One region of the Allobosea sp. R86505 genome, then DNA from elsewhere that is predicted to be linked to it. Evidence: riboswitches for the same ligand, from Rfam matches in the RefSeq annotation. Region 1 holds a riboswitch; the other holds the start of a gene.
The links. A riboswitch is a leader RNA that binds a small molecule or an ion and turns the genes downstream of it on or off. The one in region 1 is predicted to bind thiamine pyrophosphate.
Positions count from the first base shown of each region.

Region 2: it holds a riboswitch for thiamine pyrophosphate, as region 1 does, so the genes downstream of both, thiO (glycine oxidase ThiO) here and SJY11_RS05295 (LuxE/PaaK family acyltransferase) in region 1, are expected to answer to the same signal.

Region 1 is NZ_JAXHPY010000001.1:1,087,015-1,096,122, reverse strand. It holds gene SJY11_RS05325 (xanthine dehydrogenase family protein molybdopterin-binding subunit) at 1-589, shown strand, start outside; gene SJY11_RS05320 (3-oxoacyl-ACP reductase) at 586-1,353, opposite strand; gene SJY11_RS05315 (ABC transporter substrate-binding protein) at 1,520-2,491, opposite strand; gene SJY11_RS05310 (ABC transporter permease) at 2,642-3,391, opposite strand; gene SJY11_RS05305 (ABC transporter ATP-binding protein) at 3,388-4,149, opposite strand; gene SJY11_RS05300 (acyl-CoA reductase) at 4,139-5,590, opposite strand; gene SJY11_RS05295 (LuxE/PaaK family acyltransferase) at 5,595-6,674, opposite strand; TPP riboswitch at 6,777-6,902, opposite strand; gene SJY11_RS05290 (hypothetical protein) at 7,030-7,302, shown strand; gene SJY11_RS05285 (DUF2161 family putative PD-(D/E)XK-type phosphodiesterase) at 7,335-8,015, opposite strand; gene SJY11_RS05280 (dihydrodipicolinate synthase family protein) at 8,540-9,108, shown strand, end outside.
Region 2 is NZ_JAXHPY010000001.1:3,722,318-3,729,649, forward strand. It holds gene SJY11_RS17945 (NADH:flavin oxidoreductase/NADH oxidase) at 1-669, shown strand, start outside; gene SJY11_RS17950 (carboxypeptidase M32) at 832-2,319, shown strand; gene SJY11_RS17955 (Rdx family protein) at 2,451-2,759, shown strand; gene SJY11_RS17960 (thiamine phosphate synthase) at 2,924-3,532, opposite strand; gene SJY11_RS17965 (thiazole synthase) at 3,544-4,317, opposite strand; gene thiS (sulfur carrier protein ThiS) at 4,331-4,528, opposite strand; gene thiO (glycine oxidase ThiO) at 4,512-5,507, opposite strand; TPP riboswitch at 5,598-5,697, opposite strand; gene SJY11_RS17980 (mandelate racemase/muconate lactonizing enzyme family protein) at 5,957-7,075, opposite strand.

The DNA of each region.
Region 1 (9,108 bases):
CGAGCCGGCGGCGGACGGCCTGCCGCGCGAGATCGACCTCTTCGCCATCTCGGCCCATCTCGCCGAGAACGGCGGAGCACCGCTGGAAGGCCATGGCGACAACCGCTGCGACGTCTTCACCTTCCCCAATGGGGCGCAGGTGGCGGAGGTCGAGATCGATCCGGAGACCGGCGCCGTCGCGATCGAACGCTATGTCGCGGTCGACGACTACGGGACGCTGATCAACCCGCTGCTGGCGGAGGGGCAGGTCCATGGCGGTCTGGCGCAGGGCATCGGCCAGGCGCTGATGGAGGAAGCGCTTTATGATCCCAGCTCCGGCCAGCTCCTGAGCGCGACCTTCATGGACTATGCCGTGCCGCGCGCCGCCGACCTTCCCGCCTTCGATCTGGAGATGGTCGAGGTCCCGACGCGCGCCAACCCGCTCGGCGTCAAGGGCGCCGGCCAGGCTGGCTGCATCGGCGCGCCGCAGACGGTGATCCACGCGATCCTCGACGCGCTGCGCCCGCTCGGCGTGACGCATCTCGACATGCCCGCCACGCCGGCGAGGGTCTGGCGCGCCATCCGGGATGCGCAGGCGGCGAAGCCTTAGGCCATCACCAGCCCGCCATCGACATGCAGCGTCTGGCCGGTGACGAAGCCGCTCCAGTCGGAGGCGAGGAACAGCACCGGCCCGGTGACGTCCTCGGGCGTCGCGATCCGCCCCAGCGGCGTCTGGGCGATCAGCATCTCCCGCACCGCCTCGGGCGTCCGCGCGCTCGCATCGGTCGGCCAGACCAGGCCCGGCGCGACGCAGTTGACCCGGATCCCGAGCGGGCCGAGCTCCGTCGCGAGGTTACGGCTGAAGCCGATCAGCGCCGCCTTGGCGGTGGTGTAGTCGTGATAGGCGATGCTCGGCCGCGCCACGAGGTCGGTCGCCATGTTGACGATGGCACCGCGCCCGCGTCGGCGCATCAGCGGCAGGGCCGCCTGGCAGACATTGTAGGTCGCCCTCAGCGCGCCATCGACCTGCGTCTGGTAGGCCGACCAGGGCGTCTCCCAGAAGCGCGCGCGATGGTCGGGGTCGAAGACATAGGGCGCAAACGCGTTGTTGACGACGGCATCGAGCCGGCCCGCCTCCTCCGCGATCCGCGCCAGCATCCCCGCGACCGCCTCCGGATCGGTGACGTCGGCGGCGATCGCCACCGCCTGCCCGCCCGCCGCCCGGCAGGCCTCGACCACGGCCTCGGCGGCGGCCTCGCTGCTGCGGTAGTTGACGAACACCAGCCCGCCCTCCGCAGCGAAGGCCCTGGCGATGGCCGCGCCAATGCCCCGGCTCGCGCCCGTCACGAGAATGGTCCTGTCGCGGAAGGTCACGATGTCTGTCTGCCCAGCGTTCGAAAGGCTCGCGCGAGAACCACCACGTCATCCCGGGCGACCGAAGGGAGACCCGGGATCCATGCCTGAAGCGTTCCGGAATGGGTCCCGGGTCTGCGCTGCGCTCCGCCCGGGACGACGACGCGTTCAAGGGGAGATAGAGCCCTCACGGGATCAGATCCGTCTTCACCACCTGGCTCATGTCGATCGGCTTTGCGATCAGCCCGAGCCGGTGGAAGGTGTCGGCGCCCTTCTGCAGCAGCTCCGGATCGAAATGGCCGAGGCCCTTCGCCTGCGTCGTCGGCGACACCGTCGAGATGTTGCGCAGCTTGATGATCTCGAGATTGAGCGCCTCGTCGCGGCCATTGATCGCGCGCGTCACGGCGAGCTTCGCCGCCTCCTCGGGGTTCGCGATCATCCAGGCGGCGCTGTCGCGATAGGCGGCGAGGAAGCGCTTCAGCAGCGGCTTCTTGGCCGCATAGGTCGCCTGCGTCACCACGAAGATGTCGCTCGGCAGGTTGAGATGGTCCTTGACCTCGATGACGTCGACCTCCGGCAGGCCCTTCATTTTCGCGACCAGCAGGCCGGTATCGGTCGCGGCCGTGGCGTCGACCTGCCCCTGGATCAGCGGCGCGAAGTTGAGCAGGCCGGTGACCTCAACCGTGACGTCCTTCTCGGTGAGCCCGACCTGGTGAAGCAGCACCTGCAGGTTCTGCCGCGTGCCGCTGGAGAGCGAATAGACGCCGATGCGCTTGCCTTTCAGGTCGGCCGCCGTACGGATACCCTTGGTCTTGGGCGCGACCACGTTGAAGACGTTCTGCGGATAGATGTTGTAGATCGCGACCAGCTTCTCGCCCTTGTCGAGCGCCAGATAAAGCGCCGCCGGATCGGTGAAGGCGATGTCGGCCTGGCCCGACAGCATGTTCTGGATCGCCGAGCCGCCGCCGGTGCCGGGCAAATAGCCGAGGTCGATCCCCTTGGCCTTGAAGAAGCCCTTGTCCGGCTCGGCCAGCAGATTGGTGATCTCGCTGATCGGCTGGCTCCAGCCCGCGACCGTGACCTTGTCGAGCGGCTGGGCGTGGGCAATCGAGAGGCCGAGCAAGCTTGCCAATGCCGCGATCACCAGCCTCCCCGTCATCCTGGGCGCCCGCAGGGCGTCCCGGGATCCATCATAGGGCGCCGTCACCACCCTATGATGGATCCCGGCCCTCCGCTTCGCTCCGGCCAGGATGACGAGCCCCTTCCGGAGGAGATGCGAGAGGTCGAACCGACCCTTGGCAATCATGACTTACCCTTTCAGATGGTGGCGCAGCAGCAGCCGCTCGAGGAGGAGCGCCGCCTGGTAGAAGGCCATGCCGAGCAGCGTGATGACGATGAAGAGCGCGAACATCAGGCTCGAATCCATCACGCTCTGGGCGGCGATGATCGAGGCGCCGAGCCCCGCCCGGCCGCCGATGAACTCGCCGACGACGGCGCCGACCAGCGCCAGCACGACCGCGACCCGGAACCCCGCGAGGATCACCGGAAGCGCACCCGGCAGCTTCAGCCGCAGCAGCGTCTGCAGGCGGCTCGCGCCCAGCATGCGGAACAGCTCGCGCCGTCCGGAATCGACCTGAGACAGGCCGGTCAGCGTGTTTTCCATCAGCGGGAAGAAGCAGATCAGCGCCGTGATCACGATGGTCGGCGTCAGGCCGAAGCCGAACCAGACGATGAAGAGCGGACCAAGCGCGAGCTTCGGCACGACCTGGCTCGCGACGATGTAGGGGTGGAGCAGCCGGCGCAGCACAGGGGCCTCCGCCAGCAGGATGCCTGTCGCCAGCCCGACCGCGCAGCCCAGCGCCAGCCCGAGCGTCATTTCGGTCGCGGTCACCGCAAGGTGCGGCAGCAGACGCCCGCTGGCGATTTCGCTCCACAGCGTGGCGAAGACGGAAGACGGCGCCGGCACGATCAGGGCCGGAACCCGGCCGAGACGGCACCACGCCTCCCAGCCGGCGAGCAGGGCGACGAGCAGGAGCGCCGAGGCCAGCCGTTCTCTCATGGCGCGGCATCCATCGCCTGACGCAGCTCGCGGCAGAGCGCGTTGAAGGCCGGGCCATAGCGCTGCTCGCGCGAGCGCGGCCGCGGCAGGTCGATGGCGAGGTCGTGGTGCAGCCGCCCGCCAGCCATGATCGCGACGCGGTCGGCGAGATAGACCGCCTCGCCGATGTCGTGGGTGACGAAGAGCACCGTCGTGGCATGGTGCGCGCAGAGCGCCAGCAGATCGTCCTGCAGCTCCTCCCGCGTGAGCGCGTCGAGCGCCGCGAAGGGCTCGTCCAGCAGCAGCAGGGCGGGCTGCGTGATCAGCGCCCGCGCCACCGCGACCCGGCTCTGCTGCCCGCCCGAGAGCTGGGCGGGATGCCGGGCCGCGAAGGCCGACAGGCCCACCCGGTCGAGCAAAGCGCGCGCCGTCTCGCGATCCGTCTCGCCCACGCTGCGCTTCAGCGAGAGCGGCAGCAGGACATTGTCGAGAACGCTGAGCCAGTCGAGCAGCGTCGGCTGCTGGAAGACGAAGCCGATCCGCGGCCCCGGCCCGTCGAGCGCCACGCCGTCGATCCGCACCACGCCCCGCCGGGGCGCCAGCAGCCCGGCCGCCAGCTTGAGCAGGGTCGTCTTGCCGCTGCCGCTGCGCCCGACCAGGCAATGGAACTCACCGCGCGGGATCGCCCAGTCGACGCCGTCGACGATGGCCTCTGCGCCATAGCCGAAATCGACCGCCTCGAGGGCGACGAAGGCGTCCGCGTGGGCTTCAGTCGACATAATCGGCGAAGCCGTCGGCGGCGCGTTCGGCCGATTGCTCGATCTCGGTCAGCCGGACGAGATCGAGCAGGTTGAAGCGCCCGTCATTGTGCCAGCCGGCCTCGGGCGCCGCCATCGCCCCGAAGCCGCAGATGCGGGTGACGCCCGCGTCCCCCAGCAGCGCCGCGATGCGGAACAGCTCGCGCGGCGAGGCTGCCACCGCCGCGGTCTGCAGATAGGCGCGGGCGGGCGCGATGAGCGGCGGCACCGCATCGAGGCTGTCGACGGCAACGATCTTGAGCGTGCGGTTGAGCGCGCTCGGCGCGAGCGGCTCAGCCGCCTCGCTCCAGACCACGCTCCAGCCATCGCCGGCCTCGCCCAGCACCACGGTCCTGTCCTCGTCGAAGACGCGCATCTCCTCGCGGCTGCGCCAGGCGGCGATGCCGGCCGCCTCCGCCACCGAAAGCGCGCGGCGCGGATGGCGCGGGCTCAGCGCGCCGAGTTCCTGCGAGACGCGCTCGGCGAATTCGCGCGGCGAGACCGCCCCGCCCCGCGCGACGAACAGCATCTGCGGCGAGTAGCAGCCCTGCTGCTCCCAGCGCGCCACATCCTGCGCCACGAGCCGCGCCAGCGGCCCGGCCCGACGCGTGTCGAGCGCCTCGGCACCGATCAGCCCGAAGCCGATCCTGTGCCCATGCGGGAGGAAGCGCGCCGTCAACGGCACCCGCTCGCGGATCGCCGCCAGCGCGTCATTGCCGCCATAGGCGACGATCGTGTCGGCCTCATTCAGCCAGGCGCTCTCGGCAGCGTCGTCGCCGCCCTTCCACCAGACCACCGCCAGGCATTCGCCGAGCTTCGGATCGATCTCGGCGAGGATCTGCGCGAACCAGCCCGCCAGCAGCGGCTCGGCGCTCGCGACCTTGCCGACCGTGCCGGCCTTGACCAGGAGCCCGCAGATCAGGCTCCAGAGCGACAGCCCCGGCACGTTCCCCGCCCAGATATGGAGCAGGAGCTGCGGGCCCTGGGCGCGCGTGAAACCGCCCTTCATTGCCGGCTGGAAGCCGTCGAGCACGGCCGGATTGGCGAAATCCTCAGTGAGGAAGCGCTGCAGCTGCGGCGCACGGAAGCTGCGCAGATAGCCGGAGAGGCCGAGGCGGACGCTCTCGCGGTCATAGCCGGTCACGATCGGCAGCACGGCCTCCGCCCGCCGCCGCCAGGGATCGTCCCGGTCGAGCAGCCGGGCGATGGCGGCGTCCAGCGTCGCGACGATCTGCGCGACCGGCAGCGTCCGCAGATAGGTCCGCGCCTGCTCGCGCACATGGCTGGCGAGCGCGCCGGCCTGCGCCGTGGTCAGCTCCGGCACCCGCACCTGCACGTGCTCGCCCCAGGCGCTGAAATCCAGCGTCCGCCAGGTGACCTCGCCGGCCGGCAGCCCCGGCAGATGCCCCGCGGTCTCGATCACCGCCTCAGCCCCGCGCCGCCCGCAGGAATTCCTCGACCGCCACCGAACAGCCCTTGGAATCGGCGCCGTCGACGCGGCCGAGCAACCGGAAGCCGCCCTCGACCATCACGCCGGCATCCTCCGTCAGGATCGCGGAGGCACAGTTGAAATGGGCGAGGTCGTGATGGACCAGCACGCCGGTCGTTCCCTCCGGCAGGTCGCGCCCGCTGACCGGATCGACGACACGGCTGCGAATCCAGTGCGGGCCGGACTTCACCGGTGGGCAGACCGCATTGCCGTCATCGTAGAACTGCGTGCTGAGCTCGGTCATGCCGTACATGTTGATGCAGGCCTCGCGCGGCACGCCGAGCGCCGCCGAGAGCGCGTCATAGAAGGCGTCCGGCGTCATCTCGCGCGACTGGCCCTTGAAGCCGCCGGTATCGAGGATGCGGCTGCCTGCGGGCAGCGCGAAGCGCCGCCCCTGCGCCGCCAGCGCATCGAGCAGATGCACGAAGCTGAAGCTCGCGCCGAGCAGCGCATAGGGCTCGCCCGAGGCCTGCGCCCGCTCCAGCGCCGCGATCAGCCGCGGCAGGTCGAGCCCGTCTGCACCGATGAAGCCTTCGCTGTCAGGCGTCCCACATTCCTGCTTCGCCAGAGCCAGGTAATGCGCCAGCGAGGAATTCGGCATCGCCACCTCGTCGGGGAAGAGGATGCCCATGGCCATGCGCTCCCGCCCGGCCATGAAGCGACGGCGGAAATTCACCAGCATCGAGCGGTTCCAGACGGCCATCGTCGGGTGGTGGCTCTTGCCCCGCACCCCGCTTTGCGTCGTGCCGCTGGTCATGAAGATGCGCTCGGCGGCTTCCGGCGGGGTGCAGCTCAGTGTCAGGGTCTTGAAGGCGCTGATCGGCACGGCCGGGATGTCGCGCCAGCTGCGGACGGTGAGCGTCGTGCGCCCGCGCTGGATCGCGAAGCGCCGATAGGGCGCGTTATGGGCGAACTGATGGGCGAAGACGGCCAGCGCCATGCGCTCGAATTCCGCCTCCGACGCCCCGTCCTGGTCGATGAAGGCCAGCAGGGCCTCGATGATCTCGCTCTGCGTCACGTCCGCTCGCGCCTTCCTGCAAGGCCCGTCCCCCGGCGACATGCCGAGCGTGGCCCGAAATTCGGAATGACGGCGCGAGCCTGGAAAAAGGGCGCAGGAATACCGCCCGATGTCCCGCATCCCTACGCCGGCATGACCCGGATCAGGTTCGGAGGGTCACCGCGCTGTTGAACCGAAGTCCGACCGGCGGAATCTCAGCCTCCTCGCGAGGCACCCCTTGGAACAGCGGCCACCATGATCGCGGGCCCGCCCCGCTGTCAAGGAAGCGTCATGGCGACGTCCGCTGGCCCGATAGCCGAAACAATCGCCTGCCGGCGAGCGTTACCTCGGGCACAAGGAAATCAGGAGACGGATGATGGACAGGTCACGCGAAACCCCTGCGCTCGAGATCCCCGACGAGGGCGAGCGGTTGGCCGAGGCTGGCGGCGTTCCGGCGACCGGCCAGGTCAGCCTGCGCACCAACGTCCATGATGCGGGCAGCGGCGCCAACGAGACCATCGACGGCCTCGATGCGACGAGCGAAGCCACCCGCCATGCGGCAGAAGACATCCCGACGGGACAGCGCCCGGAAGGGCCGATCGACTCCGTCCCGGTCTTCGATCGCGCCGGCCTGCCGCCGAAGGTCTGATGGACCGAGGCCGGGACTCCCGCTCCTGCCGGTCACTCGGCTGCGGGGGCTGCCCCCGCTTCCGGCGCCGGACGCCATGCCGCGAGCGCCGCCCGCCCCGCCGCAGTCAACGCATAGACGCCACGGCCCGTTGTCTCGAACCAGCCATAGACGTTCCGGTGCAGGATCTTCTGCGCATCCGGGCAGGTCGGCTTGAGGTCGCGCGGCCGTTGCGGCCCCTCTGCCATCGCCGCCGCGCAGGCCAGGGCCTGCTGGCGATAGGCGGTCATCACCGGCCGGCGCGTGCCGCCGCCGACGACGGGATCGCCCTGACGGCGCTTGTGTTCATCGACGAGACGAGAGCGCCGTCGCGGGTCCTTGCGTGGCGTCGGCGCAACCGGAGACACGAGCACATCGACCTCGCCGGATGAGGCCACACCCAAAAGCCCGAGACCGAGACGGCGACAGAGATTGCGGTAGCGCGGATCGCTCTCGCGGCCCTTGCCCCGGGCCGACAGCCGCGCCGCCAGCCAGACCTCGTCGCCGATGCTCAGGCGGTCGACGCCCTGCAGGATCAGCTCGAGATTGAAGGTCAGCTTGAGCTCGCCGATCACCACGACGGTCGGATCGCCCGCCCGCACCCCGACGAGATCGCAAGGCCCGACCTCGCCCTTGACGGTGTAGCCCAGCCCCTCGAGGAAGGCCTTGACCGGCAGGTAGAGCGACGTTTCCACGGGGACCTCAAACAACCGTCATGCAGCCGGGGCGGTGGAAGAGCCGCCGAGACCGCAGCACCATCTGCCCTGCGGAGGCTTCAGCGCGAGAGCTCGCGGCCAGCGAAGGTGCGGCGACTCGCCTGAGGTATCCTGGGAAATCCTTCGGCGGCGGGGAAGTGGCGAACAGGGAGGGATTGTCCAATCTTCCTAGAGAGATCAATAAATTCAATAGCTTGAGAGCTGCAAACTTTGATCGCGTGTACCACTCCTGTGACCTATCGTCCAGCGGACTCGGGCGGGTTCACAGGGCTCGCACTCAACGCCGGTTGAACTCGTAGACTGTGAATAAGCGCCAACGATTGACCCCACGTATTCTGCCTTTAACCCGCTGACATGGATGGCCTATCACCGTTCAGGGAGGGGTCACGATCGGCGCCGATCGTGACCTCCCTCTCAATGACGATAACCTTTTTGATTGAATGACTTAAACGCCACCTGCGGTAGGGTCGCGCCTCAATGCTGAACCACGGGGAGGAAACGAGATGGACTTCAAGCCGCCATTCACGGGCATTCACGCGATCGTCTATGCGTTGTTCGATGCGCAGGAGCGGCTGAACCGCGAGGCGATGCGCAAGCAGGTCGAGATCTGTCTTGGGCTCGGCGTCCACGGGATGGCGGCTCTCGGGCTGGCGACCGAAGTCTCGAAGCTCGGCGTAACCGAGCGGCGAATGGTGATGGAATGGGTCGCCGAGGATACCGACGGGCGCGTGCCACTGGCCTTCACGATCTTCGGTTCGTCGGTCGCAGAGCAGGTTGAGCAGGTCCGCGCGGCCGAGGCGGTGGGGGCCGACTGGGTGATCCTGCAGCCACCGATGGTCGGAAGCTTCGGCGCGGCAGAGTACATCCGCTTCTTCGGGCGCGTCACCGAGGCGACGTCGCTGCCGGTCGCCATCCAAAACGCGCCGGCCTATATGGGGCGCGGCCTCTCCGCCGATGACATTCGCGAATTGGTGGCGCAGCATCCGAATATCTGCCTCGTCAAGGGCGAGGGTTCGGTCGTGGAGATCCGGCATCTGATCGAGGCGACGGATGGGCAACTGCCGGTCATGAA
Region 2 (7,332 bases), 2.6 Mb from region 1:
CGCAATCCCCGCGCGCTGACGACCGACGACATTGCACGGCTCTGCGAGCGCTTCGCTGAAGCGGCGAAGCGCTCGGTGCGGCTCGGCTTCGCCGCGATCGAGTTGCATGGCGCCCATGGCTATCTGATGCACCAGTTCCTCTCGCCGCTCTCCAACAAGCGCGAAGACGCGTTCGGCGGTTCGCTGGAGAACCGGATGCGCTTCCCGCTCGCCGCCTTCGAGGCGGTGAAGGCCGTCGTCCCCGCCGGCTACCCGGTCGGCGTGCGGCTGTCGGCGACCGACTGGGTGCCGGGTGGCTGGGACCTCGAGCAGACGCTCGCCTTTTCGCAGGCGCTGAAGGCGCGCGGGGCCGATTTCATCCATGTCTCCAGCGGCGGCAATTCCGGCGCGCAGCAGATCCCGCTCGGTCCGAACTACCAGGTGCCCTTCGCGCGGGCGGTGAAGCAGGCGACCGGCCTGCCGACCATCGCGGTCGGGCTGATCACCGAGGCCGAGCAGGCGGAGGCGATCGTCGGCACGGGCGACGCCGATCTCGTCGGCATCGCGCGCGGCATCCTCTACGATCCGCGCTGGCCCTGGCACGCCGCCGCGCAGCTCGGCGCCACGGTCAAGGTGCCCAACCAGTATCTCCGCTCGCAGCCGCGGCAGTTCAAGACGCTGTTCGGGTGAGCGCGGGTTCAGTCTCCGCCGTCATCCCGGCCGGAGCGCAGCGGAGAGCCGGGATCCATTCCTGACCCTTTCCGCTATCGTTCCGGAATGGATCCCGGGTCTCCCTTCGGTCGCCCGGGATGACACGGCGGGATTTGCCACAATCAATCGAGACGAGCCGCCATGACCGCCTATGCCAACCTCTCCGCCCATTTCGGCCGGGCCGCCGCGCTCGGGAACGCCATCGGCATCCTGCAATGGGACAATGACGTGATGATGCCCAAGGGCGCGGCCGGCACGCGGGCCGAGAGCCTGGCGCTGCTGCGGGTGATGCATCACGGGCTGACCACGGACGAGCGCATCGGCGACTGGCTGGCGGATGCCGACGCGGATGCTGGGCTCGGGCCCTGGGAGCAGGCCAATCTGCGCGAGATCCGGCGGCTCTGGACCGTCGAGACCGCCTTGCCGGCCGATCTCGTCGAGGCCTCCTCCAAGGCGATCTCGGCCTGCGAGATGCGCTGGCGGCAGGCGCGGGCGGAAAGCGATTTCGCCGGGCTCCTGCCCTTCCTCGCCGAGGTGCTCACGCTGCAGCGGGAGATCGGCCGGGCCAAGGGCGAGAAGCTCGGGCTGTCGCCTTACGACGCGCTGCTCAACGACTACGAGCCGGGCGGGCGCTCGGCGATGATCGATGCGCTGTTCGACGATCTCGCCGCCTTCCTGCCGGGCTTCACGCAAGAGGCGCTCGCGGTTCAGGCGCGGCGCCCGCAGACGCCCGATCCGGAAGGGCCCTTCGCGATCGAGGCGCAGCGGGCGCTCGGCCTCCGGATGATGGCGGCGCTGGGCTATGATTTCGAGCGCGGGCGGCTCGACGTCTCGACCCATCCGTTCTGCGGCGGCGCCGACAACGATGTCCGCATCACCACCCGTTATGACGAGGCCGATTTCGCCAAGGCGCTGATGGGCGTGCTGCACGAGACCGGGCATGCGCTCTACGAGCAGGGCCGGCCGCAGGCCTATCTCCACCAGCCGGTCGGCCAGGCGCGGGGCATGAGTCTGCATGAGAGCCAGTCGCTGCTGGTCGAGATGCAGGCCTGCCGCTCCGAAGAGTTCATCGCCTATGCCGCGCCGCTGATGCGCGAGGCCTTCGGAGGCTCCGGCCCGGCCTGGGAGACCCAGGCGCTGTGGCGGCGCTACACCAAGGTCGAGCCGGGCTTCATCCGCGTCGATGCCGATGAGGTGACCTATCCGGCCCATGTCATCCTGCGCTACCGGCTGGAAAAGGCGCTGATCGCCGACGCGATGCCGCTGTCGGAGCTTCCCGCCGCCTGGAACGCCGGGATGAAGGATCTGCTCGGCGTCACCGTTCCCCATGACCGCCTCGGCTGCCTGCAGGACGTGCATTGGCCAAGCGGCGGCTGGGGCTATTTCCCGACCTATACGCTGGGCGCCATGACCGCCGCGCAGATCTTCGAGGCCGCCTGCCAGGCCCAGCCCGAGATCCTGCCCGGCATCGGCCGGGGCGATTTCGCGCCGCTGCTGGCCTGGCTGCGCAGCCATATCCACAGCCAGGGCTGCCTGCTGGAGACCGACGATCTGCTGACGCAGGCGACGGGCCGCCCGCTCGATGCCTCGGTGTTCAAGGCGCATCTGCAGCGGCGCTATGGCGGTTGAGAGCGAGGCAGATTAAATTCATTCCAGACAATGACTTAGGGCACCGCTGACGCTGGCCGGCCATGTTCTGAACAGGCTTGCCAGCGCAGCCGCGACGGCCGATGCAGGCGCATCGCCCCCAAGGTGTCCCCATGACCGAACCCAAGACCCTGCCCCGCATCACCATCACCTATTGCTCGATGTGCCAGTGGATGCTGCGCGCCGCCTGGCTCGGCCAGGAACTGCTCTCGACCTTCGGGCAGGATCTCGGCGAGGTCGCGCTGATCCCGCGCACCGGCGGCATCTTCCAGATCCATTACGAGGGCGAGCTGATCTGGGACCGCAAGAGCGAGGGCGGCTTCCCCGATTCCAAGGTGCTCAAGCAGCGCGTCCGCGACCGTCTCGACCCCGAGCGCAACCTCGGCCATGTCGACGGGCATGCGGCGGTTGAGAGCGTCTGAGCGCGATTTGGTCGCCCTCGGAACCACACTGTCATCCTGGGCGACCAAAGGTCGTCCGGGATCCATCATCGGGCGTTGTCGGCGCCCTATGATGGATCCCGGCCTGCGCGGCTGCGCCGCTTGTCCAGGATGACGACGGTGGTTCGGAGTCAGGCTGGCCGGGGTTAGGCGGCGCGGCTGCGCGTCGCCGCGATCCAGGCCTTCAGGCGCGCTTCCGGATCGGCGTTCAGCGTGATGTCGGTGACCGCCGAGACGATGTCGGCGCCGGCCTCGAAGACGCCCGCTGCGCGCTCCAGCGAGACGCCGCCGATGCCGACGAGCGGGATGTCGCCGAGGCGGCGCTTCCACTCGGTGACGCGTTCCAGCCCCTGCGGCGCCCATTTCATCGCCTTCAGGATGGTCGGGTAGACCGGGCCGAGCGCGACATAGTCTGGCTGCGTGCGCAGCGCGCGTTCCAGCTCCGCCTCGTCATGGCTGCTGACGCCGAGCCGCATCCCGGCCTTACGGATCGCGGCGAGATCGGCGCCGTCGAGATCCTCCTGGCCGAGATGGACGAAGTCGCAGCCCTCCTCGATGGCCAGCCGCCAGTAATCGTTCACGACCAGCACGCAACTGGCCTGCGCGCACAGCGTCTTCGCCCGGGCGATCTCGCGGCCGGTCTCGGCTTCGTTCCGGTCCTTGACGCGCAGCTGCACCAGCCTGACGCCGAGCGGCAGCATGCGGGCGAGCCAGTCGGCGCTGTCGAAGATCGGGTAGAAGGGGTCGAGCTTCATCGAGGCTGCTTTCACGAGAGAAAGGCCTTGCCCATGACCGGGGTCGAGGGCGCCGCCATGTCGCGCGCCTCGATCGGCTGCGCCTGGAAGGCCTGGTGACCGGCCTCGATCGCGCGGGCGAAGGCCTGCGCCATCAACACGGGATCGCCCGCCTTGGCCACCGCCGTGTTGAGCAGGATCGCGTCATAGCCCAGCTCCATCGCCTGGGCGGCGTGGGAGGGCAGGCCGATGCCGGCATCGACCACGAGCGGGATGCCGGGGAAATGCGCGCGCATGCTGCGCAGGCCGTAGACATTGTTCAGGCCGCGGCCCGAGCCGATCGGCGCGCCCCAGGGCATCAGCACCTCGCAGCCGGCATCGAGCAGGCGCCCGCCGACGACGAGATCCTCGGTGGTGTAGGGGAAGACCTCGAAGCCATCGTTCGTGAGGATGCGCGCCGCCTCGATCAGGCCGACGACATCGGGCTGGAGCGTGTCGTCCTCGCCGATGACCTCGAGCTTGATCCAGTTCGTGCCGAAGACCTCGCGCGCCATCTGCGCCGTCGTCACCGCCTCCTTGACGCCGTGGCAGCCGGCGGTGTTGGGCAGAACGCGCACGCCGAGGTCGCGGATCAGCGACCAGAAGGCCTGTCCCGCCCCGCCCTCCCCGGCCTCGCGCCGCAGCGAGACGGTGACGATCTCGACGCCCGACGTCTTCACCGCCTCCGCCAGGATGGCCGGAGACGGATATTGCGCCGTGCCGAGAAAGAGCCGGCTCTTCGGCTCGAAACCATAGAAGCTCGCCATGTCGGTGATCCTCTCAGCCGCCCTGCATCGGGGCGACGACCTCGATGCGGTCGCCCTCGTTGAGCGTGATCGTCTCGCGCTTGCGCGCCGGGACGAAATCGCCGTTCACCGCGGTGGCCACGACCTTGCCGGCATAGCCGAGCTCGGCCAGCGCCTGATCGAGCGTGGTGGCGGCGACCTCGCGCGGCTCGCCGTTAAGCAGCAACGTCATGAAGCCTCTCCGGGATGCTGGCGGGATCGAGCAGGGCCTCCGCCGCCAGCCGCGCCATGGCGGGGCTCAGCAGAAAACCGTGCCGATAGAAGCCGTTGACATGGATGACCCGGCCGCGGCGCGTCAGGCGCGGCAGGTTGTCGGGGAAGGCCGGGCGGGCATCGACGCCGATCTCGACGATCTGCGCCTCGCCGAAGGCCGGATGCAGCGCATAGGCGCCGCCGAGCAGTTCCAGCATCGAACGCGCGGTGACGGCACTGCGGTCGCCGCCCTCGATCATCGTCGCGCCGACCATGAAGATGCCGTCCGCACGCGGCACGACATAGAGCGGGATGCGCGGATGCAGCAGCCGAACGGGGCGCGACAGGGTGACGTCGCGGGTGCGCAGCAGCAGCATCTCGCCCTTGACGCCGCGCAGATCGGGCAGCGCCTCGCGGGCGGCGAGCCCGCGACAGTCCAGCACCGCGTCGGCTGCGACGTCCTCGGGCGCGACCTCGCGGCCGTAATGGATGCGCCCGCCCCGCGCGATCACCTTCGCCGCCAGCCCCGCCAGCGCCAGGCGCGGATCGAGATGGCCCTCGCTCTCGAAGAACAGCGCCTTGCCGAAGCGCCCGGCCAAATCGGGCTCGATCGCGGCGATGGCGTCGGCATCGATCTCGACGAGATGGGAGGTGCGGCTGGCGAAGCGGCGCAATTCCGCCCGGTCGCGGCTGGGGGCGACCACGAGCGTGCCCTTGCGGACCACGCCCTCGACATGGCGCTCCCACCAACTCGCCGCCTCCTGGCCGAGCCGGACGACCGGTTCCTCGGCGCTCTCGCCCTCGCACCAGGGGGCGAGCATGCCGCCGGCCCACCAGGAGCAGGCCCTGGCCCCGGCCGTTTCACCGCGCTCGAACAGCTCGACCTCGGCGCCGCGGCCGAGCAGCTCGACCGCGCAGGCGAGGCCGACGACGCCGGCGCCGACGATGCCGACCCGCAGCGGTGGGTTGGACCGGGACTGGATGGATGCGTGCGGCATGCCCTACCCTCGCGGCCGTGAAGGCTGCGGCCGTGGCAGGACGGGTGAAGCGACGCTGCGACGACCGTTCCCTTCGCCGGCATTATCCGGATCAGGTTCGATGGGTTGGCGTCGTGCGCCTCTCAGCCTTGCGGCACCCCAACGGATCACCGTCAATCTAGTTTGCCATGACGGCCTGAGCAAGGCAGGGCGGCCATGTCCTCCTGAACTGCACATGGGAGCGTGCTGATTTCACTCGGAAACAGAGCGTCATTCCGGACAAGCGGCGCAGCCGCGCCGATCCGGAATCCATCGGAGGGCTCCGGAGCCCTCCGATGGATTCCGGGCCAAGCCCGGGATGACGGCGGTGGTTCCGAGACAACTCAGCACGCTCGAGGGATGCCCGCCTTCGCGTTTGGAGGCCGTCGAGGTCAGCCCAGCGGCTTGGCGAAGCGAGCGGAGGCGTCGCTCGTCGGCGTCGTGCCGGCACCCGGCCGCTGGGGCTTCAGGAAGCAGCCGTCGACGACATTCGCCGGCTCCTCGAAGGCGTCCTTGATCCAGGGGATGTATTCCAGAACCGGCGTCGCCTGGTGCCAATAGGCGAGATGGACATGGACCTGGCTCATCTCGCCGGCATGGGGCGCAACCGGCAGGCGGCTGGCGAGCGCGAGATCGGCGACCTGGATGTATTCGGTGATGCCGCCGAGCCGGGTGACATCGGGCTGGACGTAGTGGATCGCATCGGCTGCGATGAAGGCGCGGAAGGCGTCCAGCGAATAGAGCTGTTCGCCAAGTGCGACGGGGATCGAGGTGTCGCGCGCGAGCGCCGCATGCGAGCCGACATCGTCATACCAGAGCGGCTCCTCGAACCAGAAGATGTCGAGCGGCTCGGCCCGGGCGCAGAAGCGCTTGCAGGTCGGCAGGTCCCATTTGCCGTTGCCGTCGATGGCGAGCGCGACATGGGGCCCGACGGCGTGGCGCACCGCCTCGAGCCGGCCGATGTCGATGCCCGGATCGGCATGGCCGACCTTGACCTTGATGCGGTGGAAGCCGTCTTTCTCCACTGCCCTACGGCAGCCCTCGACGAGCTGGTCCTTGGGGATCGAGAGCCAGCCGATATCGGTGTTGTAGGCTTCCAGCCGCGGCTTGCTGGCGCCGCCAAGGAGATTCCAGAGCGGCACGCCGGCCTTCTTCGCCTTGAGATCCCAGAGCGCGACATCCACCGCGGCGAGCGCGAGCTGGGTGATGCCGGCGCGGCCGACCCATTGCAGCGCCGGATGGCGGGCGAGCTTGAGCCAGAGCCGGTTGCTCTCCGACGCATCCTCGCCGACCAGCAGCGGGGCATAGCAATCGCGGATGCAGGCGGTGATCAGCCGGTCGGAGGGCAGATCGGCATGGGTGCCGGTGAAGCCATAGCCCTCCAGCCCCTCCTCCGTGACGATCTTCGTGCCGACCACGCCCCAATGGCTGATCCGATGCGTCGAATCGGCGATCGACCCGCCGGTGACGGGGATATGCAGGATGAAGGGTTCGATTCTGGCGATGCGCATGGCTGTCCTCCCGGGCCCTCCGCTCGCGACACTGGGCCGCGGCGGCTTGTTGGACCGAGACGACCACAGCGGCGGGCGCGCTTCAACGCCGGAAGCGGCGCGCCCGGCATGCAGGCGCAGGGGGTCTGCTCGCCAGCGCCGTGATCGTGCGAGGTCAGGCGCGGCGACGTGCCGGCGCGGACCCGGGAACGAGCCGAGGAGATGATGTCGTCTGAGGAGAGGAGAATGGTGCCCAGAGCTGGAATCGAACCAGCGAC